Regions from separate parts of the Gordonibacter sp. RACS_AR68 genome, predicted to be linked through region 3. Evidence: predicted binding sites of a transcription regulator. Region 3 holds the regulator's gene; each other region holds the start of a gene.
What was found. The regulator LexA, encoded in region 3, represses DNA repair genes until DNA is damaged. The targets are predictions, from matches to a motif close to CNAACANNTGTTNG.

Region 1 (9,616 bases), on a different contig from region 3:
CAGCATCTCATCCACCGTGTTGGCGCGGGCGACGGCCGTCTCGGCGAGCCGCGGCATGTCGCGCGCCAGTTCAAGCGACAGGTCCACGATCTGCGGCGGAACAAGCGAGGCGCACTCGAGCGTGTCGCGGTTGCGCAGCACGTCGAACGTGGGGGCGTCGTCCACCACCGTGCCGCCGCTCATCACGATACAGCGCGTGGCGTAGTCGGCCACCACCTCCATGTCGTGGCACACCATGATCACCGTGGCGCCCTGCTCGTGGATGCGGCGGATGATGGCCATGACCTTCTCGCACTCGCAGAAGTCCAGTCCTGTCGTGGGCTCGTCGAGCACCACCACCGGCGGCGCGAGCATCACGATGGAAGCCAGCGCCAAAAGCTGGCGTGCGCCGCGGTTCAGCAGGAACGGGTCGTCGTCGGCATCGAAGCCGAACTCCTCGATGATGGCGTCCACGCGCGCGTCGGCCTCGGGACCCGCCTGCCCGAGCGCCTTGAACCCGAACAGCAGCTCCTCGCGCACCGTGTTGCAGCAGATCTGGCGGTCGGGATTCTGGAACAGGAAGCCCACGCGCCGGGCCAGCTCGCTCGTGCGCAGCTCGGTCGTGGGCACGCCGTCGACGAGCACCTGGCCGGCGTCGGGCTTCAGCAAGCCGTTCACCAGGCGCATCGTGGTGGACTTCCCCGCTCCGTTCGTGCCCACGAACGCGACGAACTCGCCGTCGCGGATGGTGAAGCTGACGCCCTTGAGGATGGGCAGCGTTGCCTCGTAGGACGCGTGCACGTCGTCGAACTCGATCATGCGAGCACCTCCCTCAACGCCTCGCGCGCTTCGCGCACGTTGCGGACGGACGCGCCGCCGTACAGGCCCTCGGCGCGCAGGCGGTTCATGAGCTTGGTCGAACGCGGGCAGTTGACGCCGATCCGCTTGAGCTCGTCCGAATGCTCCAGCACCTTCGCGGGCTCGTCGGCGAAGCGGACGCGCCCCTCGTTTACGATAACCAGCATATCGGCGTACTGCGACAACAGAGCTATCTTCTGCTCCACCACCACGACGGTGGTGCCGTGCTCGCGCGCATAGCGCGCCAGCAGGTCGAACACCGCTTGCGAGCTGGCCGGATCGAGCTCGGCGGTGGGCTCGTCCAGCACGAGCACCCGCGGGTTCAGCGCCAGGACGGACGCGATGGCCACCTTCTGCTTCTGCCCGCCCGAGAGCGTTGCGATCATGCGGTCGCGCAAATCGGCGATGCCCATGTCGTCCAAGGCCTGTGCGACGCGCCCTTCGATCTCGCCCTTCGGCACGCCGAAGTTCTCCAGCCCGTAGAGCACCTCGTCCTCCACGACCGACGTGACGAACTGGCTGTCGACGTCCTGGCAGACGCTGCCCACCAGCCGCGACACATCGGTGAGCGCGACGTCGCAGGTGTCGAGCCCGTCCACGGTCACCGAGCCGTAGAAGTCGCCCGGATAGCAGTGCGGGATGATGCCGTTGAGCGCATAGGTGAGCGTCGACTTGCCCGAACCGGCCGCGCCGGTGATCCCGACGAACGCACCGTCCGGAATGGCAAGGCTGATGCCGCTCACCGCGGGCCGCTCGCTTTCGCGGTACTGAAACGTGAAATCGCGTATCTCTATCATGTCGAGTCTTTCTTCCGAATCGCAGGTTGGCGTAGCAAGTCAGCGAGGGCGGCCGCAGGCCCGCGGAATCCCTAGCGCTTGAGCACCTTCTTCAGCGGCATGGCCAGAACCTGCACCAAGATGCAGTTGAAGGTGGCCGTGCCGAACACGATGGCCGCGTACGTGGCCAGCGCCACCATGACGTCGCCGCCCGTGGACACGACGTTGATGTAGACGGACAGCAGCGCGAAGGTTCCTCCGGACACCACCGTGGACACGAACGTGTTGACGAGCGGGTTGAGGTCGAGCCTGCCGCCGATGCTCATGGGCACCTTGACGAGCAAGCCGCAGGCCAGCGCGCCGAGTACCTCGGAGGGGATGTTAAGAAGCGGCGTGGCGTTGAGCAGGGGGATCTGGCAGATGAGCCCCGCCAGAAGGCCGATGACGAGCGACTGGCCCAGCTTCGGGCGCGTCAGGATGATGGCCAGGCAGTACATGGCGATGATGAAGTTCGGCTTCATGCCCATCGACGAGAGCAGCGAGCCCACCGTCAGCTTGAGCACCGCGCCGGCTGCCAGCAGCACGGCGATGAGGATGAGGTCCTGCGTGGAGAGCCCCGCCTTCTTGGGAGCCGCCGCCACGTCGCGCTTGCGCGGCGCTGCCGCTTTGCCCGCTGCGGCCGTCTGCGTAGCAACCTCGCGCTTGATCTGCTGTTCCATGTTCCTCAATCCTTTCTTGGCGGAGTTCCCGCCGGTTCGTTGCCCCTCCCGGGGCGTTTCGTTTGCCGGCACGAGCTTCGCGGTTGAGGAACGCATCGCCTCGCCTCCAAAGGTGCGCACGGCTGCCGCCGCGCTGCGCCGCATAAAAAAACACCTGTCCTTTGAGATAAAGGACAGGTGTTGTAACCTGCGGTGCCACCTTTATTGGCTCTGCGATGCAGAACCCTCTCACGAACATGCCAACACATGTTCTGCCCTTAACGCAGGCTCACGGTCCAGATACTCGGTCGGCTCGGCCCCGTGCGCGCCATGCCTTCCTTTCCCCTTTCCCTCGGCGAACCATTTACCATCCAGCTTACTGCGGGAATCCCAGCTGCGCCCGCTCTCTGTGAGTGCTCATGATGGCTTGACTTTCGCCTCATCGGTTTCAGCTATTAAGTTGTGGCGCATACTTTAGCACAACGCTTCGGGATGCTGTCAAGAGAAAATGCACGTTTTTCAACGCAGGCCGCAGTATCGCGGACCGTTGAGCCGTTGGCTGCGAGCCGGGAGCGCGCCCTAGCCCGCCGTGTCGTCCCCCGCAGAAAGGTACGTCGCTATCAGCCGGCGCGTCTCGGAGGATGTGGGCGCCGCCTCGCCGCAGACATGCAGCATCGAGCGCGTGCGCGCCAGGCCGATGGCCGTGGAGGACGCCACGAGCGCCTCCTCCTCCACCGACCCGCCCGCCAACATGCGGCGCTCGGGACGCTCGCACAGATAGGAGCGCAAGGCGGCGGCGATGGAGCGCTGCACGGCCAAAAGATCGCGCTGGCCGTGGAAGAACAGCTGGGGCATGGAACGCAGCGCCTCGCGTCGCAGGCTCTCTATCTCGTCGTCCACGCCCGCGGACACGGTGGTGCTCACCACCCCCACGAGCACATCGAGGTAGCACGCCTCGTCATGCTCCGCCAGTATCTCGAGCAGGCGCTCGTCGTCGGGGAACGCGTCCATGCGTCCCATGATGACCGAGGCCTTCGAGGGGAAGTAGTTGAAGAACGTCTTCTTGGATATCTCGGCCCGCGCGCAGATGTCCTCCACCGTCACGCCGTCGTAGCCGCGCTCGATGACCAGCTCCAGCGCCGCGCGCTCCACCGCAAGCCGCGCCTTGAGCTTCTTACGGTACCGCAGCCCCTCCGGCGATGCGTTCTCCCGACCGTGCTCCACGATGCGCGCAACCTCCCGTTGACGATGATGTGCCGTTTTCATGCAGGGTACCACAAGTTTCGACCGCGCCGCTTTTCATCTACCGAATGAATATTTATACTGGGTGTAAATTACCTCAGCCGCACATGAAGGCGTTCTCGAGGACGGGCGAAAGCCCGCTCGAGGGCGCCTTTGTTCGCGGCAGCACGTCTCTTAGCGGAAGGAATCAGGCATATGGGTTTGTCGCGCAAGCAGATCATCATGTTGGCCGTGCTCGTGTTCGGCACGTTCGTCACCGTCTTGAACCAAACGGTGGTGGCGCCCGCGCTGCCGTCGGTCATGGCCGAGATGAGCGTCGACGCTTCCACGGCGCAGTGGCTGACCACGGGATTCACCCTGGTCAACGCCATCATGATTCCCATCACGGCGTTCTTGACGGACCGCTTCACCACCAAGCGGCTCTTCCTCGTGTCCATGGCCATCTTCACTGCGGGCAGCGCGCTGGCCGGCTGGGGGCCGAGCTTCGCCGTGCTGCTGCTCGGCCGCCTCGTGCAGGCCGCAGGCGCCGGCATCCTCATGCCGCTCGTGATGACCGTGCTCATGTGGACGTTCCCCGTGGACAAGCGCGGCACGGCCATGGGCCTGTTCGGCATCGTCATCGCGTTCGGCCCGGCCATCGGCCCCACGGTCGCCGGCGTGATCATCGACCGCTACACCTGGCATGACATGTTCTATATCATCACCGTGCTGTCGGCCGTCGTCGTGCTCATCGGCGCGTTCGTGCTGGAGAAGGGCGGCGAGACGAACAAAGACGTCAGCCTCGACGTGCCGTCCGTCGTCCTGTCGTCGTTCGGCTTCGGCGGCCTCCTGTACGGCCTGTCCACCATCGGCTCGTACGGCCTGCGCGCCGACGCCATCGCGGGCACGCTCGTGGGCGTGGTGGCGCTCGTGTTCTTCTTCCGCCGCCAGCTGAAGATGGAGCATCCCATGCTGCAGGTGCGCGTGCTGGCCAACCGCAAGTTCCTCATCGCCACCATCATCGGCATGCTCGTGCAGGGCGCCCTGCTTGCCGCCGGCATCCTCGTGCCCATCTACCTGCAGTCGCTCATGGGCTACTCGGCCACCGTGTCGGGCCTCGTGCTGCTGCCCGGCGCCATCATCATGGGCGCCATGGGCCCCATCGCCGGCCGCCTGTTCGACAAGCACGGCCCGCGCGTGCTGGCGCTCGTGGGCATGGGCGTGCTGACGCTCACCACGTTCTGCTTCGCGTTCCTGGGAACCGAAACGGGCCTGATCACGCTGACCGTGCTGTACACGGTGCGCCTGTTCTCGCTGTCGCTGGTGAACATGCCCATCACCACCTGGGGCATGAACGCGCTCGACAACGAGCTGGTGAACCACGGCACCTCGGTGAACAACACGTTCCGCCAGGTGGCGGGCTCGCTGGGCACGGCCATCATCGTTTCGGCGTCCACCATCGCCACGAACGCGAGCGCGCGGGTGATGACTCCCACGCAGGCCAGCATCTTCGGCATCGACGTGGCGTTCGCCCTGGCAGGCGTGCTGTGCCTCATCGGCTTCGTCATGGTGGTGGCGCTCGTGAAGAACAAGCCGGGCGAGACTGCCGAGCTCGACAAGGACAATGCACGGCGCACGGTGCTCGAGTCCATCATGAAGCGCGACGTGTTCACCCTGCCGTCGAACGCCACCGTGGCCGAGGCCATGAAGCTGCTGGTGGACAAGCACATCTCCGCGGCGCCGCTCGTGAACGCCGAGGGCAAGGCCGTGGGCTTCGTGTCCGACGGCGACATCATGCGCTACCTGTCGAAGCGCTCCACCATGATGATGGACCCCGTGGTCATGATCATGCAGACCGTGGACGCCGACGGCGGCAACAAGGACTTCGCCCGCAAGCTCGACGAGCTCATGGGCATGCAGGCGCTGAGCATCGGCGCGAAGGGCATCATAGGCGTGGACGTGCACACCGACCTTCCCGAGGTGTGCCGCGTGCTGGGCGAGAACCATCTGAAGAAGGTGCCGGTTCTCGACGACGGCCAGGTGGTGGGCGTGATCAACCGATCCGACATCACCCACTACTCCATGGAGCAGTACCTGGCCGAGCGCGGCGACGAGGCGCTGGTCGCCGGTAGCGGGGAGGGCCAGGGGCCGACCAAGCTCGAGCGCGCCGAAGAAGCCGCAGCCCTGCCGGACGACGAGGCTGTGGCGTCGTCCATCTAGCGGGCGGCGCACGGCGAACCCGGCCGATTTCGCAGCGAAAGCGGCCGGGTTCGATCCGGAAATCGATAGCCCCCTTCCCCATGCTAGCATTCGAGGGTCAATGCTCTCGAAGGGGGTCCCCATGAGGAAACGCCTGCTCGCCCTAGCCCTGCTGACGACGCTCGCCTGCGCGCTCGCTCCGAGCGTCACGTTCGCCGACGAAAGAGGCGCAACGCCCACTCCCGTCACGATCGAGGTCGGCGACGACGGCGCGCCGGTGAGCACGTCAGGCGATGGCTGGACGTACGACGACGGCGAGCTCGTGCTCGAAGCGGGATACGCATTCGCGTTCACGGGCCACGCGTTCGACGTTTCCGGCGAGAACCGCATCTGGAACAGCGGCATCATTGTAGACGGCATCTTCGTCAACGGATCCAAGGGAAACGGTTCCACCGTGCACAACGAAGCGGGCGGCGTCATCCAGAGCGGCACGTTCAATATGCCCGTCAACAACTACGGCACCATCGAAGGCGGCACGTTCCACGAATCCGCGCACAACCACGGGAAGATTGCCGGCGGCACGTTCGACGACTACGTGACCAACAGCGAAGGCGCAGTGGTTTCGGGCGGCGTGTTCGAAGACGGCGGCAACAACAACAGCGTGGACAACTCCGGGACGATCGGCGGCGGCGAGTTCAACATCGGCGTCAACAACTCCGGAGCCATCGAAGGCCGCGGCGTGTTCAACGCCTACGTGCAGAACGGCAACGCACGATTCGGCACCGACAAGAACAAGTCCTGCACCATCTCGGGCGGCACGTTCAACTCGGAGGAGATGGACAACTTCGGAACCATCGAGGGAGGAACGTTTAACGGCGAAATCCTCAGCAGGGGCATCATCGCGGGCGGCACGTTCTCCTCCACCAGCACCGTTGCGAGCAACGACGAGGACACCACCGACGGCGGCGGCACCATATCTGGCGGCACGTTCGCCGGCCCCGTGACCAACGGCGACCCCGATCCCGACTGGAATGCGGCCGCCATCACCGGCGGCACGTTCGCAGGAGCGGTGACGAACTACGACGCCATCGGAGGCGGAACGTTCTCATCCATCGTGAGCAACAAAGAAGGCGGCACTGTCTCGGGCGGCATGTTCCTTGGCGACGTGACCAATCGGGGCGTCATCGAGGGCGGCTTCTTCGCACGTCCCATCATCATCGGCGAAGGGGGGACGGTGAGCTCGTGCACCTTCCCGGTGAACGCGAGCCTGGCCGGGCTCTCCCTTGCGGGAACCGGTGCCGAGCAGCCGGTCGCAACGTACGAGAAGGACGGCGAGGAGAGCAACTGTCTCACGCTCACGGCCGACACCGGCTATACGCTGCCCGGCTCGGTGAGCGTGCGCCTGGGAAGCGCAGACGGCCGAGAGCTGGTCAACGGCACGGACTACACCTACAACGATGCCACCGGCGTCGTTGCCGTCAAGAAGGGCGCAGTCGCCGGTCCGCTGTTCCTCGCTGCGAGCGGCGTTCCCGCAATCGCACCTGCACCCGAACCGACGCCCCCGACGCCCGGCTCCCAGCCTTCTTCATCGAGCGCCAAGCTTCTCGCCGCAACAGGCGACAGCGTGCAGCCGACCGTCGTCGCCGGCATCGTGCTCTTGGCTGCCGGGACGCTCGCAGCAAGCGCAATAGCCTGTCGAAAGCGCCGCGCATCTCGACGGTGAACGCTGCGCGGCGGCTCTTCGGCCACCGCGCAGACTCCTTCTGCATGAAAGCGCTCGAGTACCACGCACAGTAGGGTGCATATCGCCGCTTACGACGCCAGCGACCACCCGGCGGTTTCGGTTTGCAGCTCCACCATACGGCGGTACAAACCGCCTTCGCGTGCCATGAGCTCTTCCGGCGAGCCTTCCTCCGCCACACGGCCCTCCTTCAGCACCACGACCTTGTCGGCGTTCGCCACGGTACGCATGCGGTGTGCGATCACGAGCACGGTCTTGCCCGCCAGAAGCCGCGAGAGCGCCGTCTGCACCTGCGTCTCGTTCTCAACGTCCAACGAGGCCGTGGCCTCATCCAGCAGCACGATGGGCGCGTCCTTCAAGATGGCGCGGGCGATGGAGATGCGCTGGCGCTCGCCGCCCGAAAGACGGCTTCCGTTCTCGCCGATGGGCGTGTCGTAGCCCTGCGGCATGCACAGCACGAACTCATCGCAGTTCGCGGCGCGGGCGGCGGCGAGAACCTCCTCGTCGGAAGCGCCGGCCCGGCCGAGCCGGATGTTGCCCATCACCGTATCGTCGAACAACACCACATCCTGGAACACCTCGGCGTAGTCTGCCAAGAGCGCCTCCGGCTCCACGCCCGCCACGTCCACTCCTCCCACGCGCACCTGTCCCGCATCGGCATCCCAGAAGCGAGCAGCCAGCTTGGCCACGGTGGACTTGCCTCCGCCGCTGGGGCCCACCAATGCCGTCACTTCGCCTTCGCGGGCAGTGAACGTCACGTCGCTCAGCACGCGCTCGCCCTCGCCGTAGGAGAACGACACGCCTTCGAAGGCCAGGTCGTGACCCGCCGGCTTGAACTCGATCGCACCTGCCTGCACAGGCTCGTCCTCAATAGCCTGCAGCCGAGCGATGTTCAGGCGCAAGTCCAGCAACTCGATGATGGTCTGCAGGATGACGTTCACCGGATCGTACACGCGCGTAACCGCCAGCAGGAAGCAGAAGAACACCATGAAGTCCACCTGCCCGTCCGCAATGAGCAGCGCACCTGCCAGCACCGTGGTGCCAATGCCGAGCCGCAAAAGCGCCTGGGCCGACGACGCGCTCACGCCAGCAGTCAGCTCCGCCCTGATCTTCGCATGCTCGAAGGCGTCTACCCTCTCTCCCACGCGCCCGAGAAACGCCGGGACCTGGTTCGTGGCGCGGATCTCGCGAGCGCATTCCAGGTACTCCTGGATGCCATCGGCAAGCTCGAGGTTCGCCTCGTTGCGGGCGCGTCCTGCCGCTTGCTGAAGACGCGTGGTGGACAGCAGCACCGCCACTGCCACCGGGATAGGCCACAGCGCCGCCAGCGCCAGACGCCAGTCGAATGCGAGCAGGCAAACGGCCACCACCGCCGTCGAAATGGCTGCACCGAACAGCTGCGGCATGACATGGGAGAACATGCGCTCGTGGTCGGCGCAGTCCTTCATGACCGCGCTCGTGAGATCCGACAGATCGCGCTGCCCGAAGAACGACAGCGGTAGCTGCCGCAGTTTCTCGGCCAGCCCGATGCGCTTGCGAGCGCTTTCGTTGTACACCACGTTGTAGGTGCTGTCGTACTCGAGATTCTGCGTGAGCAGCATGATGGCGAGCACCGCAACGATGGCCAGGAGATACGCTCCGAGCTCCGGCAACGGTTGCGACGGGTCGATCAAGTGGGACACGAACGCGCCCGTAACCGTGAACAGCACGCCGATGGGCGCCATGAGCACGACGTTGGCCAACGCTGCGGCCCCCACGCCGCGCTTGAAATCGCGCGCGCCCTGTTCGGTCAGTGCGAACTTATCACGCAGCATGGGTGCCGCTCCCTTCAATCCTCCACGTTACCGACGTGCGGTAATCGTTCCACATCTTCGCATACAGGCCGCCGGCCGCAACCAGCTCGTCGTGCCGGCCGCGCTCGACCACCCGGCCCCCGTCCAACACGCATATGACGTCGGCGCCCGTGACGGTGGATAGCCGGTGCGCGATCATGAGCACCGTCTTGCCCTCGCAGAGCCTCGCCAAGGCGCGCTGGATGAGCGCCTCGTTCTCCGGGTCGGCGAACGCCGTGGCCTCGTCGAGCACCACGATGGGCGCGTCCTTCAGGATGGCGCGGGCGAGCGCGATACGCTGGCACTCGCCGC
Region 2 (9,616 bases), on a different contig from region 3:
CGAGTCCCAGAACATGCCGCCGCCGTACTGCAGGCTGTCCAGCAGGTCCGTCTGCCAGTTCGCGTCGAACACCGACCACGCGTGGTCCGAGCCGCCGTTTACCATGACGCCCACGCACTTGCCCTGCACCCACGTGGCCTCGTTCATGAAGCGCTTGCCGGCCGGGTTCACGAACATGAAGGGGCCGTGGAACGTGGCGGCCGCCTGGGGGTGCATCATCGTGGGCCACGGGCCGTCCTGGAACGCACCGCCGGCCCAGGCGGCCATGTTGTGGCCGTCGCCCACGTTGCCCTGGTCGGAGCACAGGCGGGTCATGACCTTCTTTGCGATGGGGGCGAACTCGTCGAGGTACTCGTCGTTGTAGCTCACGTCGCCCGTGGCCAGCACCACGCCCTTCGGCGCGTTGTACTGCACGTAGTCGCCGTCCTTGTTCTGGCAGATGGCACCCGTGACCTTGCCGGCGTCGTCCTGCACGAGCTGCACGGCCGGCATCTCGTACACGAACTCGGCGCCGTGCTGCTTGGCCTCGCTCTCGAACAGGTACTCGACGAAATCGGCCATGGTGTGCTGCTCGAAGATCTCGCCGCCGAAGATCATGTGGTAGCAGTCGATCTCGGGGTGCACGGCAGAGCGCGAGCCCACCGTGACCATGCACTTCGCGCCGTTCTTCTCGGCCAGGTCGAGGAACCAGTTCATGCAGCGCTCGGACTCGCGGAACCACTTGGCCACGAGCGACTCGCGGCAGCGGTTGCCGCACGTGGACACCCAGCGCTCCATCTCCACGGCCTTGTCGAAGCTGATGCCCAGCTTGTCCAGCTCGCGCGAGGCGATGGCGCCCGTGCCTCCCACGCCGTGGCCGTTGAGCATGGCGTCCTTCTCCACGAGCGTCACCTTGGCGCCGCCCTCCGCCGCAGCCAGCGCGCAGCACGTGCCCGAGTAGCCGCCGCCGATGACGAGCACCTCGGTGTCCACCGTCTCCTTGACCTTGTCGGCCGGGATGGGTTCGGGCTTGACCTCCCAGGTGTGCTTGCCGTCGGCGCCGCCCGCTGCGCCCGCCTTGGCGTCGTCGGCCGAGCCGGCCTCCTTCGGGGCGCAGCCGATCATGCCGAGCGCGGCCACGCTCGCCGCGCTCAGGGCCGCCCCCTTGAGCAGGCTGCGTCGCGAGATTCCCTTGCTTTCTTCGCTCATGTTCCCTCCTTGGATCGATCCATCGCTTGCGCGGGCGGCTTCCCCCGCCCGCCAACAGGGCCAGCTTAGCGCGCGAAGGGCGCCCCGCACCATCCCATACTTTGGGTTGTTTTCGCGTTTCCGCAGGTTATCCTCTAAAAAGTGAGCGTTGGTCGAGCGTTGCGAAGCGGTGTCCGAGGGCAGGACGCAACCTGTGCGGAAAGGCTCGCGACGGCTCGAGGCGAGCCGGGGATAGCCGGATGCGCCCGCAGGAGCGCCGGAGGACAGATGTCGCCACGGTGGCTAGTCGAACAGGTCGATGAGCTCCTGGCGGGAGTGGACGTCGGCCTTGCGGTAGATGCTCTTCATATGGTCGCGGGTTGTGTTCTCGGAGATGTAGAGCTTGCGGGCGATGGCGGGCACGTTGTTGCCGCGCAGGACGAGGGCCACGACCTCGCGCTCGCGGGGGCTGAACGGCTCGGCCAGGTCCAGCGCGTCCATGCGCCGCTCGATGAGCGTCGCGATGCCGTCGGCGCCGGGGGCGGCCGCCGCGCCCTCGCCCGGCAGCCTCTCCGGGCACGTCTCCGCGCCCGGCCCAGACGGCGCGCCTGCAGAGCCCGCTTGAGGACCCGGCTCCCCGGCAGCCGCCGGCACCGGCGCGCCGATCGCGCCTGCGGCAGAGCCCGCGACGGCGTCCGACCCTCTCGCGGACGAGCGGCCAGCGGCCCCCGCAGGCAGGACGCCCGGCGAGAGGAACGCAGCCGCACCCACCACGGCCATGTCGTGCTCGGCCTCGGCCGCCACGCGCCCGCGGTGGCCCTTGCGGGTGAACGCCACGCAGAACAGCACGAGCGACAGCGCGTACACGCAGACGAACAGCACGTTCACCGCCAGCGCGAAGTCGTAGGCCGCAAGCGGGCTCAGTCCCGTGCCCACGACATCGCCTGCGAGCATGGCGGCCAGCGTGGGCCCCACGCACAGGGCGTACACCTGGGTCGAGGGCAGCGAGCGCTCGCTCGCGTACACGGCGCTGGTGACGATGAGCAGCAGGTTCACTATCTCGAAGCCGAACAGCAACATGCCCGAAGCGAAGGGCGCGAACTGCACCCCCAACAGCGTAGGAAGCAAGAACGCACCGGTGACCAGCGGAAACAATATCTGGTAGACGCGCAGCACCGCGAAGCCCGTCTCCGAGAGCAGCTCGATGAGCACCACCACCGCCACGGCCAGCGCCATGCCGGCCAGCACGGGCGGCGACGCGATGCCGCCGGGCACGGCGAAGAGATGCGAGACGAGCTTCCACACGAAGCCGATGGCGCACGTGCAGAACACTGGCTTCCACAGCATGCGCACCGTGGCCGCGGCGGCCGTGCCCGTCATGCGCGGCCGCGGGTCGGCGGGCACGATCTCCCGCAGGCAGCGGCCGAGCGACACGGCGGCAGCGACGGGCAGGACGGCCACGGAGCACAGGGCGCGCGCGGCGTCCGGCAGCAGCGCCAAAAGAACGCTGAGCACCACCGAGAGCAGGGCCGACAGCGGTATGAACACGGCCGTGCGCGATGCCCCCTCGGAGGCGAAGAACTGCTGCCACAGCACGTAGGACGAGCCCAAGGCAAGGCCCACCAGCACGCCGGCCGCAAGCGAGCCGGGCAGGACGGGCACGCCGCCGTTGGCCGCCAGGTAGTAGACGGCCGACCCTGCGGCCAGCAGCATGCCCACCATCAGGGCGGATCGCGGCGGAAAGGGCATGCGCCGCCGCTCGTAGAGCACGGCGGCGCCCACGGCCGCCAGGGCGCACAGCTGGTCGCTCAAGCTGAACAGGCGCTGGCCCGCGAAGCCGTCGGGTGCCGAGAGGCCCGCGAACGTGATGGCCCACACGAACGCGAACCCCAGATGATGCCACCGCAGCGACCGCAGCAGCGTTTTCGCCTTCTCGACGGACAAGAACGATCCCCTCCCGTAGTTTCTCCCGGGAACATGGTAGCGTACCGCAGCCGCCCGGTGAAGCGCAGAAGGGAAAAGCAGGGCGCCGACCGCGCCGGCGCGGCAAGAGCGGGGCAGCGCGGCCGGCCGACCGTATCAGCAGGGCCGGCCGGCGCATCCGCTTCCCGACGCTGCCCGGCCCGCAGGCCGCGGGCCGCAACGCACTGGCTACCGGGCACTCCCCTTCGCGCGAGAGGATGCATCCACGGCGCCCTGGCCAGGCCGGCCGTCCCGGGCAAGCGGAGCCGCCTGCCCGGACGGCGAGGCGCCCTTGATGCCCGCAAGCGGGATCCGTGACTTGAGCAGGGCGATCCAGCCGATGCCCGCAAAGGCCATGGACGCCACGATGAGCACGCCGATGCCCTGCACATAGCTCGACCACGGCAGCACGGCCAACAGCATGCCCACGCAGCCGATGGCGGTGTGGGCGAAGTTGATGAGCGATGACGCCGCGCCCGTGTCGCCTTCCTGCTGAGATAGCAGGATGTTCGTGCTGTAGGGGCGGATGCAGGCCTCCGTCAGGGCGAACACGAGGAACGTGAGGCAGAACAGCACGGGCGAGAGCTCGCCTGCCAGCAGCATGGCCACGCCCGAGAGTGCAGCCGCAACCAGCAGGATGCCGGTGAAGCGGCGCGCGCTCACGTAGCGGGAGGCCTTGAGCCAGATGAAGGGGCCGGCGGCAGTGAGCAGCGCCGCCACGGCGAAGAACACGCTGTACTCCAGCTCGCTTAAGCCGAAGAACGAGATGTACACGTAGGAGCCCACGGCGATGTAGGCCATGAACGGAAGGTTGTACAGGCCCACGATGGCCAAGAACGAGGAGAAGCCCTTGTTCTTGGCCACGGCGCCCAGTTGCCCGATGCTGCCGAGCACGGTGCCGCGGTAGCGCTCCTCCTGCGGCAGCGTCTCCTCGAACAGCACGGCGAGCGCGCAGCAGAACAGGCCCACGGCGCCCAGGGCGCAGAACGTCATGCGCCAGTCGAACACCTGCAGGATGAGGGCGCCCACCACCGGGGACAGCACGGGCCCCACCACGAACATGACCTGCACGATGGAAAGGATGGCCTCGCGCTTCTCGACCTTGAAGGCGTCCTTGACCACGGCGGTGGCAACGGCGCTCACGGCGCCCGCGCCCAGCGCCTGCACGACGCGGAACACGATGAGCATCTCGATATCGAGCGCGAGCGCGCAGAGGCCGCTTGCGGAGGTGTAGGTAACCACGCCGGCCAGCAGCACGGGGCGGCGGCCGTAGCGGTCGCTCAGCGGCCCGAACACGAGCAAGCCCACGGCGAAGAACAGGAAGTATCCCACAAGCGTGAGGTTCACGGTGCCCGCCGTGGTGTCGAAGGCCTCCGTCATGTGGGGCACGGCAGGGGTGTACATGTCGAGCGAGAGGGGTGTAACCAGGCTCGCGGCGACAAGGAGGACGACAAGCCCCAAGGGCCCGAGCTTTCCTTGCGGCCGGACGAGCCATTGCTGCATCTTCTGTTTCATGGTGAGTTCTCCTTCTAGGTTCCGAAGGCGACCCGTAACGGGATTACGAGGCGATTACTCTAGCGGAACGAAACCGGATGAGGGCGCGATACGCCGATCATCACAGAGTCACCATGATCTAACAAATCACGGTTCGGCGAGGTGTTGCGGATGCCGGCGGCGCACGGCACGGAGCGCAGGGCGCCGGGAGGGCGGGCGCCCGAAGGGCCCGGCTAGGATACGGGAAGCCTGCGGGGCAGAAGCCGAGCCTGCGTCACTCGGTTGGGCTCTCGGGTGCCTCGACGGAGGGCGAGCGAGGGTCGTCGGCCGAGGCGATGTCGACGATGGCAGGCTCCGGGACGTCGTCCAGCAGGCCCGCCATCTCGGCCGGGTCGTCGGGCAGCTCGAGCCCGTAGGCATCGGCCAGGGCACGCGCCTGCCCAAGCCGCAGGTCGGCAACGGCGTCCTCGCCCGCCTCGCGCAGGTAGGCGGACGCCAGCATGAGGCTGCGCGCCACGTACTCGGTGACGCGCGGGTCGGTGCCCGATACCTGCAGGATGGCGGCCATGGACTCCGGCGCGAGCGACAGCAGCGTGGCGCCGTCGATGTCCACGGCGTCGCCCACGGCGTTCTCCAGCATGTCAGCCGCGGCCTTCGGGTCGTGCTCGTCGCGCGCCTTGAACCAGCTGCGCCGCAGTATCTCGGCGAACTGCAGGAAGATGCGCATGAGGTAGTCCTGTTCGAGCATGGGGCTCGTCCTTTCGTCGCAGGTCGAAATCGGCTGGCGGGAAGCGCCGGAGGCGCCCCGCGGCGCTTGCGCCGGCCCTCCCGGCCGTCGTCAGGCAGGTGGGAGGGCGATACCCAAGTGCTCGTAGGCACGCGGCGTGGCCTGGCGGCCCTTCGGGGTGCGCACCATAAGGCCCTGCTGCATGAGGAAGGGCTCGTAGACATCCTCAAGGGAGTCCTGGTCCTCCGAGAGTGCCGAGGCGAGCGTCGAGAGCCCCACGGGCCGGCCGCCGAACTGCACGGCCAGAAGCTCCAGGATGCGGTTGTCCACGGCGTCCAGGCCGAGCGCGTCCACCTCGAAGAAGCTTAGGGCCTGAGCGGCCACATCCTCGTCGATCGTGCCGTCGCCGCGCACCTGGGCCCAGTCGCGCACGCGCTTGAGCAGGCGGTTAGCCAAGCGCGGCGTGCCACGGCTGCGTCGCGCTATTTCCAGCGCGCCGTCCTCGGCTATGTCCACCCCGAGGATCGCCGCAGAGCGGCACACGATGGAGCCCAGCTCCTCGGGCGTGTAGTACGCCAGCCGGAACACCATGCCGAAGCGGTCGCGCAAGGGCCCGGTGAGCAGCCCCGTGCGCGTCGTGGCGCCGATGAGCGTGAAATGCGGCAGGTCGAGCCTGATGGAGCGCGCGGCCGGCCCCTTCCCCACCACGATGTCCAGCGCGAAGTCCTCGAGCGCGGGGTAGAGAACCTCCTCCACCATGCGGTTCAGGCGGTGTATCTCGTCGATGAACAGCACGTCGCCTTCCTCGAGGTTCGTGAGGATGGCGGCCAGGTCGCCCGTGCGCTCGATGGCAGGGCCGCTCGTGGTGCGGATGCTGGCACCCAACTCGTTGGCCACCACGGTGGCGAGCGTGGTCTTGCCCAGGCCCGGAGGGCCCGAGAACAGGATGTGGTCGACCACGTCGCCGCGCGCCCGCGCCGCCTCGATGAGGATGGCGAGCGATTCCTTCACCTTCGTCTGGCCCAGGTAGTCGCCCAATCGCTTCGGGCGCAGGCTGCGGTCGAGGACGAGGTCGTCCTCCGTGAGCTCGGCCGTCACGGCACGCGGCGGCACCGACGCCGCGTCTGCGCCGTCGGCCACGTAGCCCAGGCCCTCTATCTCGATGTCGTCGTGCGCCATAACCGCCTAACTTCGCAAGCCGTCCCGTCCGTCGCTTCGCCTACCAAGGTACCACACGCGCCCGCGCGCGTCAGCGCTCGGTTCCCAACCGTTTGAGGGCGTACTGGAGAACGGCGCTGTCAGAGACACCCTCCGGCGCGCCCTTCAAGGCCAGGTCGGCCTCGGCCGCCGTGAACCCCATGGACAGCAGCGCCTCGTGCGCGCCGCGCAGCTGCTCGGCGGCGCGGGCGGCGGGCACCTCCCCCTCGTCGAACAGGCTCGCGAGCCCTTGGTCGAGGGACCCCTTCAACTCCAGGATGATGCGCGAGGCCGTCTTCTTCCCCACACCCGGTATCTTCGACACGGCCGCCACGTCCTGCGCGGCGATGGCCGCGACGAGCGCCTGCGGCGTGAACACCGACAACGCCGCCAAGGCCACTTTGGGGCCGACGCCGCCCACGCCGATAAGACGCTCGAACAGCGCTTTCTCCTCCACCGTCATGAACCCGTACAGGGCGATGGCGTCGTCGCGCACCTGCAGGTACGTGTGCACCTCCACGGACGCGCCCGCCTCGGGCAGCTTCGACAGGCTGGCCTGCGACATGCCCACGGCATAGCCCACCCCGTTCACGTCGATGAACGCGGCAGCGGCGGTCTTGCCCGCCAGCCTTCCCTTCAAGAACGCGATCATCGCGCGCCTCCTCCCGATGCGGCCGCGGCGGTCGCCGCCGCGAAGCCCTCGTGGGTCGTGTAGCAGATGGCGGCCGCCAGCGCGTCGGCCGCATGGTCGGGGCTCGGCACCGCCTCGAGCGCCAGCAGCTGGCGCACCATGTACTGCACCTGCTCCTTGTCCGCCGAGCCGGCGCCCACCACGGCCAGCTTGATCTGGCTGGGCGAGAACTCGCCCACCGGCAGGTCGCCCTCGGCGCACGCCACGAGCGCCGCGCCGCGCGCCTGGCCTGTGGCGAAGGCGCTCTGCGCGTTCGCGCCGAACCACACCGTCTCGATGCCCACGCATGTGGGCGCGAACCGCCTGATGACGGCCGCCATCTGCTCGTGTATCTTGCCCAAGCGCCGCGCGAGCGGCGCCTGGGCCGGCGTGGAGATGCAGCCGTAGGCCACGCACGCCAGCCGCGGCCCGCTTTGCGCCACCACGCCCCAGCCCGTGTCCGCCAGGCCCGGGTCGATGCCGAGTATCGTCCGTTCGGTGCGCGCCATCCGTTCCCTTCGGTTCGCAAACGTTTGTTCGTGCTATCCTACCACAAAAAAGACGCGCCGGGAGCGCGTCTTTCAAGTAATCCATCGTTCGCCGACCACGCCTCGCGGCAGGGCGCGAAAGGGCGCCGATCGGTTTCGGCGGTCGTCAGGCTGCCGGAGCCCTACTCGTCGAGCGCCTCGGCGATCTCGTCGGTGATGTCCATGGTGTGGTAGACGTTCTGCAGGTCCTCGAGCTCCTCCAGCTTGTCCACCAGGCGCATGACCTTCTTCGCGTCGGACACGCTCACCTGGGTGGGCGTGGTGGGGATCATGGTGAGCTCGGCGCCCTTCGTCTCGGTGCCGGCCTCTTCCAGCGCCTTCTTCACGGCCATGAGGTCGGTGGGGCCGGTGTAGATGATCCACTCGTCCTCGGCGTCCTCGTAGTCGTCGCCGCCGGCCTCGGCCACGGCGAGCATGAACTCCTCCTCGTCGGCCGCGGCGCCATTCGGCTTCACGGGGTTCTTCTTGTCGCCCGTCTCGACCTCCTTGGGAACCATGATCTGGCCCTTGCGCTCGAACTGAAACGCCACGGAGCCGGAGGTGCCCAGGGAGCCGCCCGCATGCGAGAACGCGCTGCGCACGTCGGCCGCGGTGCGGTTGCGGTTGTCGGTCAGCGCCTCGCAGTATACGGCGATGCCGGCCGGGCCGTAGCCCTCGTAGACGACCTCCTCGTAGTTCGCGGCATCCTTGCCGGAGCCGAACGCCTTGTCGATGGCGGTCTTGATCTTGTCCTTCGGCAGGGAGTAGCCCTTGGCCTTCTCGATGGCGGCCGCCAGCGACGCGTTGTTCTCGGGGTTCGGGTCGCCGCCCTCTTTCGCGGCCACCGTGATGATGCGCGACAGCTTGGAGAACAAGGCCGAGCGCTTCGCGTCCTGCGCCGCCTTGCGGTGTTTCGTTGTAGCCCACTTAGAATGCCCAGACATATACTTCCCTTCCACAGAGCACTATCGGCCAAATATTCTAGCACATCCGTCAAATACCCTGCTCGCTTATCGCACGGTCTTCAAAAAACGGCCTGCGACGGCCCGGCCGGGCCAGTCGGGCCGGACGGCCGGGTGTCCAGGCGCGGGCTCGCACGGGGCGAGTTGACGGACGTGCGACGGCGTGCCTACGGTACCGTGACCGAGCCGCCGATTCAGCAGCACGCCCCTACAATGGCTGGAAGACGAGGGACGCCGGCGTCCGGCGGTTCCTCCCTGACCGCCCGTCAACCAAAAGGAGCACTGCCATGAAAGGAAATCCTGAACTCATCGACACGCTGAACGACCTGCTTGCCAGCGAGCTGGCCGCCATCAACCAGTACATGGTGCACGCGGAAATGGCCGAAGACTGGGGCTACGAGCGCCTGAGCAAGAACTTCAAGACGCGCTCGATCACCGAGATGACGCATGCGGAGCACCTCATCGAGCGCATCCTGTTCCTGGAGGGCACGCCCATCGTGTCGAACCTGGACGACATCCACATCGGCGCCACCATCCCCCAGCAGGTGGACAACGACCACGCCTCAGAGCTCACCGCCATCAAGATGTACAACGAGGCCATCGTGCAGGCCGGCAACGTGCTGGACTACGCCACGCGCGACATCCTCGAGGCCATCCTGCGCGACGAGGACAAGCACCTCGACGAGCTGGAGGAGCTGCAGGACCAGATCGAGCAGATGACGCTGCCCACGTTCCTGTCCACGCAGAACTAACCGCACCGCCCGCCCGCTCGCGCACGCGCAGACGGGTGCGGAATGCGCCGCACGACCTCCCCTCTCCCTCGGGCGCATCCCCGCACGTCCAGGCGCGCCCGACCGCCTGGACGAGATCGGGGGCTATGGCAAGAAAGCGGCCTCGTTCGAAGCCGCTT
Region 3 (9,616 bases):
GCAGGCCGCCGACGCCGTGTCGGCTGCCCGCCCCGGCGCCCGCAAGGAGACGCTCGACGCCTACATCAAGCGCCTCGAGAAGCTCGAGGAGATCGCGAACTCCTACAAGGGCGTGGAGCGCACCTACGCTATCCAGGCCGGTCGCGAAGTGCGCGTGATGGTGGAGCCCGAGGTGGTGGACGAGGCCGCCACGACCGTGCTCGCCCACGACATCGCGCACCGCATAGAGAACGAGATGCAGTACCCCGGCCAGGTGAAGGTCGTGGTCATCCGCGAGAGCCGCGCGGTCGGCGTCGCGAAGTAAGGCGACCCCGGCATGGCCGACGGCTCGCTGGAAGCCTTCATAGAGAACGTCAGCGGCGACAGCCATCTCCGGGTCGAGGCAGACCTCGGGGATGGTTTCGTCCGTTTGAGGAGCGCGGAGGCCGAGCGGCGGCAAGCCGCCCACGACATCCGCTCCACGGAGGACATCGTCATCGAGATGCTGCGCAACGCGCGCGACGCCCATGCCAAGAGCGTGTTCGCGGCCGTGTCCCGCGAGGGCGGCCGCCGGCGCATCGTCATGGTGGACGACGGCGACGGCGTTCCGCCCGCTCTGCACGAGCGGGTGTTCGAGCCGCGCGTCACCTCCAAGCTCGATACCATGCACTTGGACAAGTGGGGCGTGCACGGCCGCGGCATGGCCCTGTACTCCATCGCCGTGAACGCCGAGACGGCGCGCATAGCCGCCTCGGATGCAGGTCTGGGTTCCTCGTTCGTCGTGGAGACAGACCTGGCACGCGTGGGGGAGAAGGCCGACCAGTCCAGCTTTCCCGTCTTCGAGCGCACCGACGCGGGGACCGTGGCCGTGCGGGGGCCGAAGAACATTCTGCGCACCGTGTGCGAGTTCGCTCTCGAGTGCCGCCGCGACTGCACCGTCTACCTGGGCTCCGTGACCGACGTCGTGGCCACGCTCTACGCGTTCGGCCTCTCGTCGCTCACGGCGGCATCGCGCGCGTTCGGGCATGCCGACGAGCTGCCCGTGTGCAAGCGCCTGGCCCTCGCCGCAGACCCGGCGGAGCTCGCGGGCATAGCCGGGTCGCTGGGGCTCGCCCTGTCCGAGCGTTCGGCGCGCCGCGTGCTGGACGGCGAGATAACGCCGCTGTCCCCTCTGCTCGACCGCGTGCGCATCGGCAACGACGCTCCCGAGCCTGCAGCCCCGCGCACCGCAGCCCCGTCCGCCTCCGAAGACGCGCGGGGTCTCAAGCTGGCCCGCGAGGATCTGGACGACTTCGCGGGCCAGGTGGCCGCCGCCTACCGCGACGTCGCGCAACGCTACTACTTGGAGCCCGACGTGCAGCCCGAGGTGCGCGTGGGCAAGGACGGCATCCGCATCCATATCCCCGTGAGCAAGCTCCGCTAAGTTCCGCATAAGCTGCGCCGCCTGGTCGGCGAACGGCCATATCCGCAGGTTGCACGCCATACCATTAATAGCTAGAATAACGGTACCGTGAAAAAGCGGCGCGCGGGCGCCGCACGCATATTGAACGCACGCCAAACGCACGAGCAACGTACTCAAACGACGAAGGATATGCATGACCGCACCCGAGCACAAGCCGGACATCGGCTGCCTGAAGGTTTCATCGAAATCGTCGCCCGCTTCCGTGGCCGGAGCCATCGCCGGCATGGTGAAGGACGGCGTCGGCGTGGAGATACAGGCCGTCGGGGCCGGAGCGGTGAACCAAGCCGTGAAGGCCATCGCCATCTCGCGCGGTTTCCTGTCGCCCGTGGGCATCGAGATCGCCTGCGTGCCCTCCTTTGCGGACATCGTTATCGACGGCGAGTACCGCACGGCCATTCGCTTCGCAGTCGAACCGCGCTACACGCGCGGCGTCTCCATGCCCGCTGCCGGCGGGGAAGCGGAAGCCGCCCCGTCCGCCCCTGCGCACTGAGGATCGCCATGCACACGCATACCCCGTTCACGAACCTCGCGTTCTGCATCCGCACGTTCGGCTGCCAGATGAACAAGCACGATTCCGAGCGCGTCGCCGGCATGCTCGAAGGCCTGGGCGCGCTGCCCGTCGATGCCATCGAGGATGCCGACCTCGTCGTGTTCATGACGTGCTGCGTGCGCGAAGCCGCCGACACGCGCCTCTACGGTCAGGTGGCCTCGCTCAAGAACACTCCGCTGCGCGCCGGCACCCCCCTGTCCAAGCGCGTCGTGGCCGTGGGCGGCTGCATCGGGCAGCGCGACGGGCAGAAGCTCGTCGATGAGCTGCCGCACCTGGACGTGGTGTTCGGCACGCACAACCTGGGCTCGCTTCCGCGACTGCTGGAAGAGGCGCTCGACGAGGGGGGCCATCACGTGGAGGTGCTCGACGCCGGCTCGTCGTTTGCCTCGGAGCTGCCGACGGCGCGCGAGCACGCGTGGGCCGCTTGGCTTCCCATCGCGCAGGGTTGCAACAACTTCTGCTCGTACTGCATCGTGCCCTACGTGCGCGGCCGAGAGAAGTCGCGCCCGCTCGAGGATATCGTAGCCGAGGCGGAGGGCTACGTGGCCGCCGGCGTGAAGGAGATCACCCTTCTGGGCCAGAACGTGAACTCCTACGGCCGCGACCTGTACGGCTCGCCCCGCTTCGCGGCCGTGCTCGATGCGCTCGACGCCACGGGCATCGAGCGCCTGCGCTTCGCGACGAGCCATCCGAAGGACCTCACCGACGAGGTCATCGGCAGGTTCGGCACGCTGCGCTCGCTCATGCCGGCGCTGCACCTGCCCGTGCAGTCCGGCTCCGATGCCGTGCTCGCCGCCATGAACCGCCGCTACACGCGCGCCCATTACCTGGAGCTCGTGCGCAAGCTGCGCGAGGCGCTGCCGGAGATCGCGCTCTCCACCGACATCATCGTGGGATTCCCCGGCGAGACGGCGAAGGACTTCGAAGACACGTACCGCCTTGTGGACGAGGTGGGCTACCACCAGGTGTTCACGTTCATCTACTCCAAGCGCGAGGGCACGCCTGCCGCCTCGGTCGACGATCCCACGCCACGCGACGTGATCCAGGGGCGGTTCGACCGTCTGGTCGATCTCGTGCAGAAGCGGGCCTTCGAGGCGAACCAGGTCGACCTGGGGAGCACGGTCGACGTGCTGGTGGAGGGCGCTTCCAAGCGCGATGCGGGCCTGCTCGCGGGCAAGAGCCCGAAGAACCAGACCGTGCATGCGCCGCTGCCCGAAGGCGCCTCGATCGAGGAGCTGGCCGGTACCACGGTGCGCGTGCGCATCGACGAGGCGAAGACGTGGTACCTGGCAGGCGAGGTGGCGGGCGGTGCCGTGCCGCCCGCGGAGGCGGCGGATGGGCGCTGACCCCGTCGTCTGCATCGTCGGCCCCACAGCCTCGGGCAAGTCCGCCCTTGCGCAGGCCGTCGCCCTCGCGCTCGATGGCGAGGTGGTGAGCGCCGATTCCATGCAGGTGTACCGCGGCATGGACATCGGCACGGGCAAGCTCGCCCCCGACGAGCGGCTTGTGCCCCACCACGGCCTCGACCTCGCCGACCCCGGCGAGCCGTACTCGGCGGCCCTCTTCCAGGAATACGCCCGCGCCTGCTTCGAGGACATCGCCGCGCGCGGGAGGCGTGCCGTGCTGTGCGGCGGCACCGGCCTGTACGTGCGCGCGGCCATCGACGCCTACGAGTTCCCGAAGGGGGAGCAAACGGGCAATCCTGTGCGCGAGCATTACAACCGCCTTGCCGGCGAGCAAGGCGCCGGCGCCCTGTGGGAGCTGCTGCGCGAGCGCGATCCCGCGAGTGCCGCCATCGTGCCCGCCGCCGACGTCAAGCGCGTCGTGCGCGCCTTCGAGCTGTTGGAGGACGGCACAAGCCTGGCCGAGCAGCGCGCGAAGCTGGCGAGCATCCCACAGCTGGTACCGGCATGCTTCATAGGGCTGTCCGTGGATCCGACGGCGCTCAACGCGCGCATCGACGCGCGCGTCGACGCCATGTTCGACGCCGGGCTCGTGGACGAGGTGGCGCGTTTGCTGCAAAGCGGATTCCGGGACGGCATCACGGCTCCCCAGGCTATCGGGTACAAGGAGGTCGTCGCCGCCCTCGAGGGGGAGACGACGATGGAGGAAGCTGCGTCGTGCATCAAGACGGCCACGCACCGCTACGCGAAGCGGCAGCGCACTTGGTTCCGCAAGGACCGGCGCATCCGCTGGATAGATGCAACCGACCCTGACCCCGCGGCCCAGGCAGCCGAGGCGCTTTCCTTGGTGGGAGGCGTCGTTGCCTGAGCGTTTCCGCAGCAGGGCGAGCTTGTGGTATGATACGGTTCTGCAGGCCGACCCTGCCGAGCCTTCAAGATCGGAGCACCTATCATGCAGACAGCACACGCGTTTCTCTAGCGGTTGCGACCGCGCCCGACTGTCTCCGCACGCCGCCATCCGCGCCGGCGTGTCCCTTCTTGCTTCGAAAGGTTGGCTCCATGTCTGAATTTGAATCCGTAATCACGCGGGGCGCGATCCCCGTTTCCGAAGAGCGCCGCGAGAAGGCCGTGCTGGTGGGCGTCGACCGCCCCGGCGCCTCCTGGCCGCTGGCCTCGTCGCTTGCCGAGCTCGAGCGTCTCGTGGACACGGCGGGCGCCGACGTTGCGGCCGTCACCACGCAAAAGCTCGACGCGCCGAACCCGCGCACGTTCGTCGGCTCGGGCAAGGCCGAGGAGGTTGCCGAGCTGGCACGCGCCCACGCGGCCGATCTCGTGGTGTTCGACGACGAGCTCACGCCCTCGCAGCAGTCGAACCTCGAGAAGGTAGTCGGCAAGGAAGTGAAGGTCATCGACCGCACGGCGCTCATCCTCGACATCTTCGCGCTGCATGCCACCAGCAAGGAGGGCCGCCTGCAGGTGCGGCTCGCCCAGAACGAGTACCTGCTGCCGCGTTTGCGCGGCATGTGGGCCCACTTGGCCTCGAACCGCATGGGCGGCGGCGTGGGCTCGCGCTTCGGCGAGGGCGAGAGCCAGCTCGAGGTCGACCGTCGCATGGTGCGCAAGCGCATCACGTCCATCAAGCGCGAGCTCAAGCACCTGGCCGAGGTACGCGCCATCCAGCGCGAGAGCCGCTACGAGAGCGGCATGTTCAAAGTGGCGCTGGCCGGTTACACGAACGCCGGAAAGTCGAGCCTGCTCAACCGCTTGACGAACGCGGACGTGCTGGCCTACGACAAGCTGTTCGCCACGCTGGACTCCACTACGCGCAAGTTCGAGCTGCCCGAAGGGCGCGAGATCACCGTCACCGACACGGTCGGGTTCATCCAGAAGCTGCCGACCACGCTCATCGAGGCGTTCAAGTCCACGCTCGACGAGATCACGGGAGCCGATCTCGTGCTGCATGTGGTGGATGCGTCGTCGGACGAGTACGAGGCGCAGATCGCTGCGGTGGAGGACGTGCTCGGGCAGATCGAAGCTCAAGATTTGCTTCGCGTGCTCGTATTCAACAAATGCGACCTGCTCGACAAGGAACATTTCGATGCTCTCAAGGCGCGTCATCCACAGGCCCAATTCGTATCGGCGGCAACAGGGGAGGGCATAAGCGAGCTTGTCGGGCATATCGCCCGTGTCGCCTCGGCGCAGGACGAGCATCTCGCCATAGTGATTCCCTACAACCGGGGAGATCTCGTCTCCCTCGCGCACGAGCGTTGCCATATCCTGTCGGAAAAGCACGAGGAGGACGGTACGCACCTCGTCATGTTGGCTGCTCCGTCCTTTGCCGGCCTGTTTCGCCCCTACGTGGCGGAGAAGGACTGTTAGGCACGTCCCTTTCAGAAAGCTGCAAACTACTTGGTTAGAGTAACTCTAACCAAGTAGTTTGCGACCGGATGACGCGATCTCGGATCACCGGTCGGTCTCGGGACGAACGAGCGCCCCTCATCCCAAGGCCGGCGTTTCTCCTGCAGGGGCCGTAATCCAACAGGGCGTCTCGCTCCTTCGGCAGGGCCCCGCAAGGCGTCGCCTACAGGCGACGGAACACCGCCACTACCTTGCCCGCGATGGAGCAGTCGGTGGTGATGATGGGCTCCATCGTGGAGTTCTCCGGCTGCAGGCGGATATGGTCGGATTCCTTGTAGAAGCGCTTGACCGTCGCGCCGTCGTCGATGATGGCCACGACGATGTCGCCGTTGTTGGCGACGGGCTGTTCTTTCACCACCACGTAGTCGCCGTCGTTGATGCCCGCCTCGATCATCGATTCGCCCCGTACCGACAGCAGGAACGACGGTGCATCGCCCACGATGTCGGTGGGAAGCGAGATGGTGTCGGTGATGTTCTCCTCGGCGAGGATGGGGGAGCCGGCCGCCACATTGCCCACGAGCGGCACGTTCACCACCTTGTTGAAGCTGGGCTTGATGACGTTGGAAGTGCTCTCTGCATCGCCAAGCGGATAGGTGAGCGCGATGGAACGCGACTTGAGGGGATCGCGCTTGATGAGCCCCTTGTCCTCGAGTGCTTTGAGGTGCACGTGGACTGTCGAAGGGGAGGAAAGGCCCAAGCTTTGGCAGACCTCGCGCACCGTGGGACCGTAGCCCTTCTCGCGGATGCACTCCTCGATGCAGTCGAGCACCGCCTTCTGGCGTTTCGTCACTTTGTCGGACATGCCCCGTTCCTTTCCCTTGAACGAACAAATGTTTTAAATACGTATTGACATGAACTTTTGTTCGTTCTATTATATATGCGAACAAAGGTTCTACGCAAGGCCTAGGAGGCAGAAAGATGAAGAATTTCGAGATGCGGTGCCCCTTCGATGGCACGTCGGCCCTGCAGCCGGAGTTCAACCGTGTATCCGCAGCCGGGGCTATCATCGAGTTTCCAGGGAGCGGTTCCCAAGGTGCTTGCGCGCCGCTGCAGCATTCGCACGCGCGTCAGGTACCGTCTGCTGCGTGCCGTGCTCGCAGACTTGGCGCTACGGAGATGGCGCGGGTTCTTCGTCATGGCAGTGCGGCAGGTCGCGCTTACGGCCGTGTGAGGCCGTGGCAAGGCGCTCTTGCCGGATGCGTCTTCTCCGTTTTCGCCTTCCTCAGCATTTTCATCAGCTTCTAGCGACTTCGGAACGCCCATGGATACTGCATTTCTGTGACTGCGCGGCATCCTCGCCACCATGGCGCTGCCGTTCCATCGCCTTTCCACCCCGCAGGACCCTTCCTCCTTGCAGGTTCATGTGGTAGACTGCCTTTTGAACCGAAATCCCAGACAGGCTGCTGTGAATGCGGCCTTCGAGAAGGAGACAAGGAACATGAAGTTCTAACGAAAGCCTTCGGGCACCCGCCAGGTCATGCAAGCTCCGCACCGGGTGCGCTTTCGTTGCTGTTCCTTGATGTTCCTATCCCTAGCCTCGCCGTCTCATCGGCGCCAGGTTGCCAGCGCGAAAAGCATTGAATCCGGTGCCTCTCGAAGGGAGGCCCTTCCGTGTTCGTTTCAGCCCGCCATCTTACCTATACCTACGACGGCGCCGATGCCTTGGCGCTCGATGACGCATCCGCCGTGTTCGCGCCCGGCTGGACCGGCGTGGTCGGCCCGAACGGAGCCGGCAAGAGCACGTTGCTCAAGATCGTATGCGGGATGCTCGAGCCCCAGAAAGGAAGCGTTTCTCCGCAGGTCGCAGGATCGTTCTGCGCCCAGTCGACCGATGTCGCGCCAACGGGGCTCGAGGAGTTCTCCTACGACTACCGCCCCGAGGCCGTGCGCCTGCGCTACCTGCTCGGCATCGACGACGCATGGCTATGGCGCTACGACACCCTGTCACATGGCGAGTGCAAGCGTATCCAGATAGCATGTGCCCTCGCAGCCGATCCTGTGCTGCTTGCACTCGACGAGCCCACAAACCACCTCGACGCTGAAACCCGCGAACTGGTGGCGCGTGCGCTTGCCGAGTATCGCGGGACGGGCCTTCTCGTCTCGCACGACCGCGCGTTGCTCGACGGGCTGGTGAGCTCGTGCGTGTTCGTGGATCGAGGGCGTGCTGTGACCGTGCCCGGCACGTACTCTCAGGCGAAGGAGCAGCTAGACCTACGCCGCCAGACTGCCGTAGAGGAGCGGTCCCATGCCCGTCGCGAACTGGCGCGCCTCAAGACGGAGAGCAATCGTCGAGACGGGGTGGCGGCGCGTTCGGCTGCACGGCGCTCGGCTCGGCATCTCGACCGGCACGACCATGACGGGCGCGCGAAGATCAAGCTGGCCATCTATTCCGGCCAGGATGGCAAGACCGGGCGGCTCTCGTCGCAGATGGGGAAGAAAGTCGAGCGTGCAGAGAAGCGCATGGCCGAGGTTCGCGTCGCCAAGGTGTACGAGGGTGCGCTCGACCTGGAAGCCGAGCCCGCCGCGCGCACGGTGCTCGTCCGATGCGAGGCCGGGTCCCTGACGCTGGGCGAGGGGCGCATGCTGCACCATCCGCAGCTGTACGTGGGCAACACCGACCGCATCGGCCTGGTGGGCAGGAACGGTGCAGGCAAATCGACGCTGCTTGCCGAAGTGCTGCGGCAAATGCCGGAAGAGGGCATGGTGTACGTCCCGCAAGAGATAGGAAGTGACCGGGCGCGCGCCCTTCTCGCCTCGGTGAAGGCTCTCGCGCCGGCAGAGCGCGGGCGCCTGCTCTCCATTGTCGCCCGGCTCGATTCGCCGCCGGCACGCATCTTGGAGGGAGACGACTTGAGCCCCGGCGAGGTGCGCAAGCTCCTGTTGGCGCAGGGCCTGACAGGACGACCGCATCTCATCGTCATGGACGAGCCGACGAACCACCTGGATATACGCTCTGTCGAAGCCTTGCAGGACGTGCTGGCCGATTGTCCCTGCGCCCTGATGCTCGTGTCCCACGACGAGCGCTTCCTCGACGCGCTCACCGCAACACGATGGGTGTTCGACGTTGGCCGTGCCGAAGGGAGAGGGCTCGGCGACACCCATGTAAGGGTGGAGCTTTGACCTTTTCCCCGTGGTCGAACACCGGTGAAGCCGAGATCCACACCCGCTTCGGACCGCCTCCTTTCCGCAGGGGGCGGTTTTTTTGCAGGGATCGACAATGCGGATTGAAGCACAATATCTTGTATGCTAGGCTGATCCAAAATCGAGCAAAGGAGCCTTTCATGCGCTGTCCTTCCTGCGGAAACCCCGAATCAAAAGTGGTGGACTCGCGCCCTTCCGAGGATGGCACGGCTATCCGGCGCCGACGCGAATGCCTTGATTGCGGCCGTCGATTCACCACCTACGAGCGTTTGGGCGAGAACCCGCTCATCGTTATCAAGGCGGATGGGTCCTCCGAAGCCTATGACCGCCAGAAGCTCATGCGCGGCCTGCTCATTGCCTGCGGGAAGCGGCCTATCTCACCCGAGCAGATAGCGTCGCTCGTCGATAGTATTGAAACCGAGCTTCGCAACGCCTCCTGCAACGAGATCAGGTCAAAGGAACTTGGCGATATGGTTCTCGTGCGTCTGGCGAAGCTCGACGATGTTGCCTACGTGCGGTTCGCGAGCGTCTACAAGGACTTCCAAAACGTAGAGGAGTTCGCAGCCGCCCTCGAGGGGCTGCGCTGATGGAGCGCCTCGCGATTCCCCTCAAGGCGCTCGATGCCGAACTTCCGGTGCCTGCCTGCGCCTACGCGGGCGATGC

Region 1: a site for LexA is predicted at 2,572-2,585, ahead of K9U15_RS06540 (tryptophan transporter). Genes of this name have one in related genera too.
Region 2: a site for LexA is predicted at 7,744-7,757, ahead of ruvC (crossover junction endodeoxyribonuclease RuvC). Genes of this name have one in related genera too.

Annotation. Positions count from the first base shown of each region.
Region 1 covers NZ_JAIPUP010000002.1:429,691-439,306, forward strand. The annotation lists gene K9U15_RS06530 (energy-coupling factor ABC transporter ATP-binding protein) at 1-798, opposite strand, end outside; gene K9U15_RS06535 (energy-coupling factor ABC transporter ATP-binding protein) at 795-1,634, opposite strand; gene K9U15_RS06540 (tryptophan transporter) at 1,706-2,332, opposite strand; gene K9U15_RS06545 (TetR family transcriptional regulator) at 2,891-3,577, opposite strand; gene K9U15_RS06550 (MDR family MFS transporter) at 3,749-5,752, shown strand; gene K9U15_RS06555 (hypothetical protein) at 5,874-7,454, shown strand; gene K9U15_RS06560 (ABC transporter ATP-binding protein) at 7,544-9,286, opposite strand; gene K9U15_RS06565 (ABC transporter ATP-binding protein) at 9,276-9,616, opposite strand, start outside.
Region 2 covers NZ_JAIPUP010000002.1:279,436-289,051, forward strand. The annotation lists gene K9U15_RS05910 (FAD-dependent oxidoreductase) at 1-1,188, opposite strand, end outside; gene K9U15_RS05915 (helix-turn-helix transcriptional regulator) at 1,471-3,111, opposite strand; gene K9U15_RS05920 (Bcr/CflA family efflux MFS transporter) at 3,319-4,644, opposite strand; gene K9U15_RS05925 (hypothetical protein) at 4,898-5,371, opposite strand; gene ruvB (Holliday junction branch migration DNA helicase RuvB) at 5,462-6,529, opposite strand; gene ruvA (Holliday junction branch migration protein RuvA) at 6,600-7,199, opposite strand; gene ruvC (crossover junction endodeoxyribonuclease RuvC) at 7,196-7,726, opposite strand; gene K9U15_RS05945 (YebC/PmpR family DNA-binding transcriptional regulator) at 7,888-8,688, opposite strand; gene bfr (bacterioferritin) at 8,994-9,458, shown strand; gene K9U15_RS05955 (hypothetical protein) at 9,582-9,616, opposite strand, start outside.
Region 3 covers NZ_JAIPUP010000003.1:1,693-11,308, reverse strand. The annotation lists gene rny (ribonuclease Y) at 1-304, shown strand, start outside; gene K9U15_RS07250 (ATP-binding protein) at 317-1,402, shown strand; gene K9U15_RS07245 (stage V sporulation protein S) at 1,602-1,931, shown strand; gene miaB (tRNA (N6-isopentenyl adenosine(37)-C2)-methylthiotransferase MiaB) at 1,940-3,337, shown strand; gene miaA (tRNA (adenosine(37)-N6)-dimethylallyltransferase MiaA) at 3,327-4,262, shown strand; gene hflX (GTPase HflX) at 4,454-5,773, shown strand; gene lexA (transcriptional repressor LexA) at 5,976-6,614, opposite strand; gene K9U15_RS07220 (ATP-binding cassette domain-containing protein) at 7,424-8,932, shown strand; gene nrdR (transcriptional regulator NrdR) at 9,094-9,540, shown strand; gene dut (dUTP diphosphatase) at 9,540-9,616, shown strand, end outside.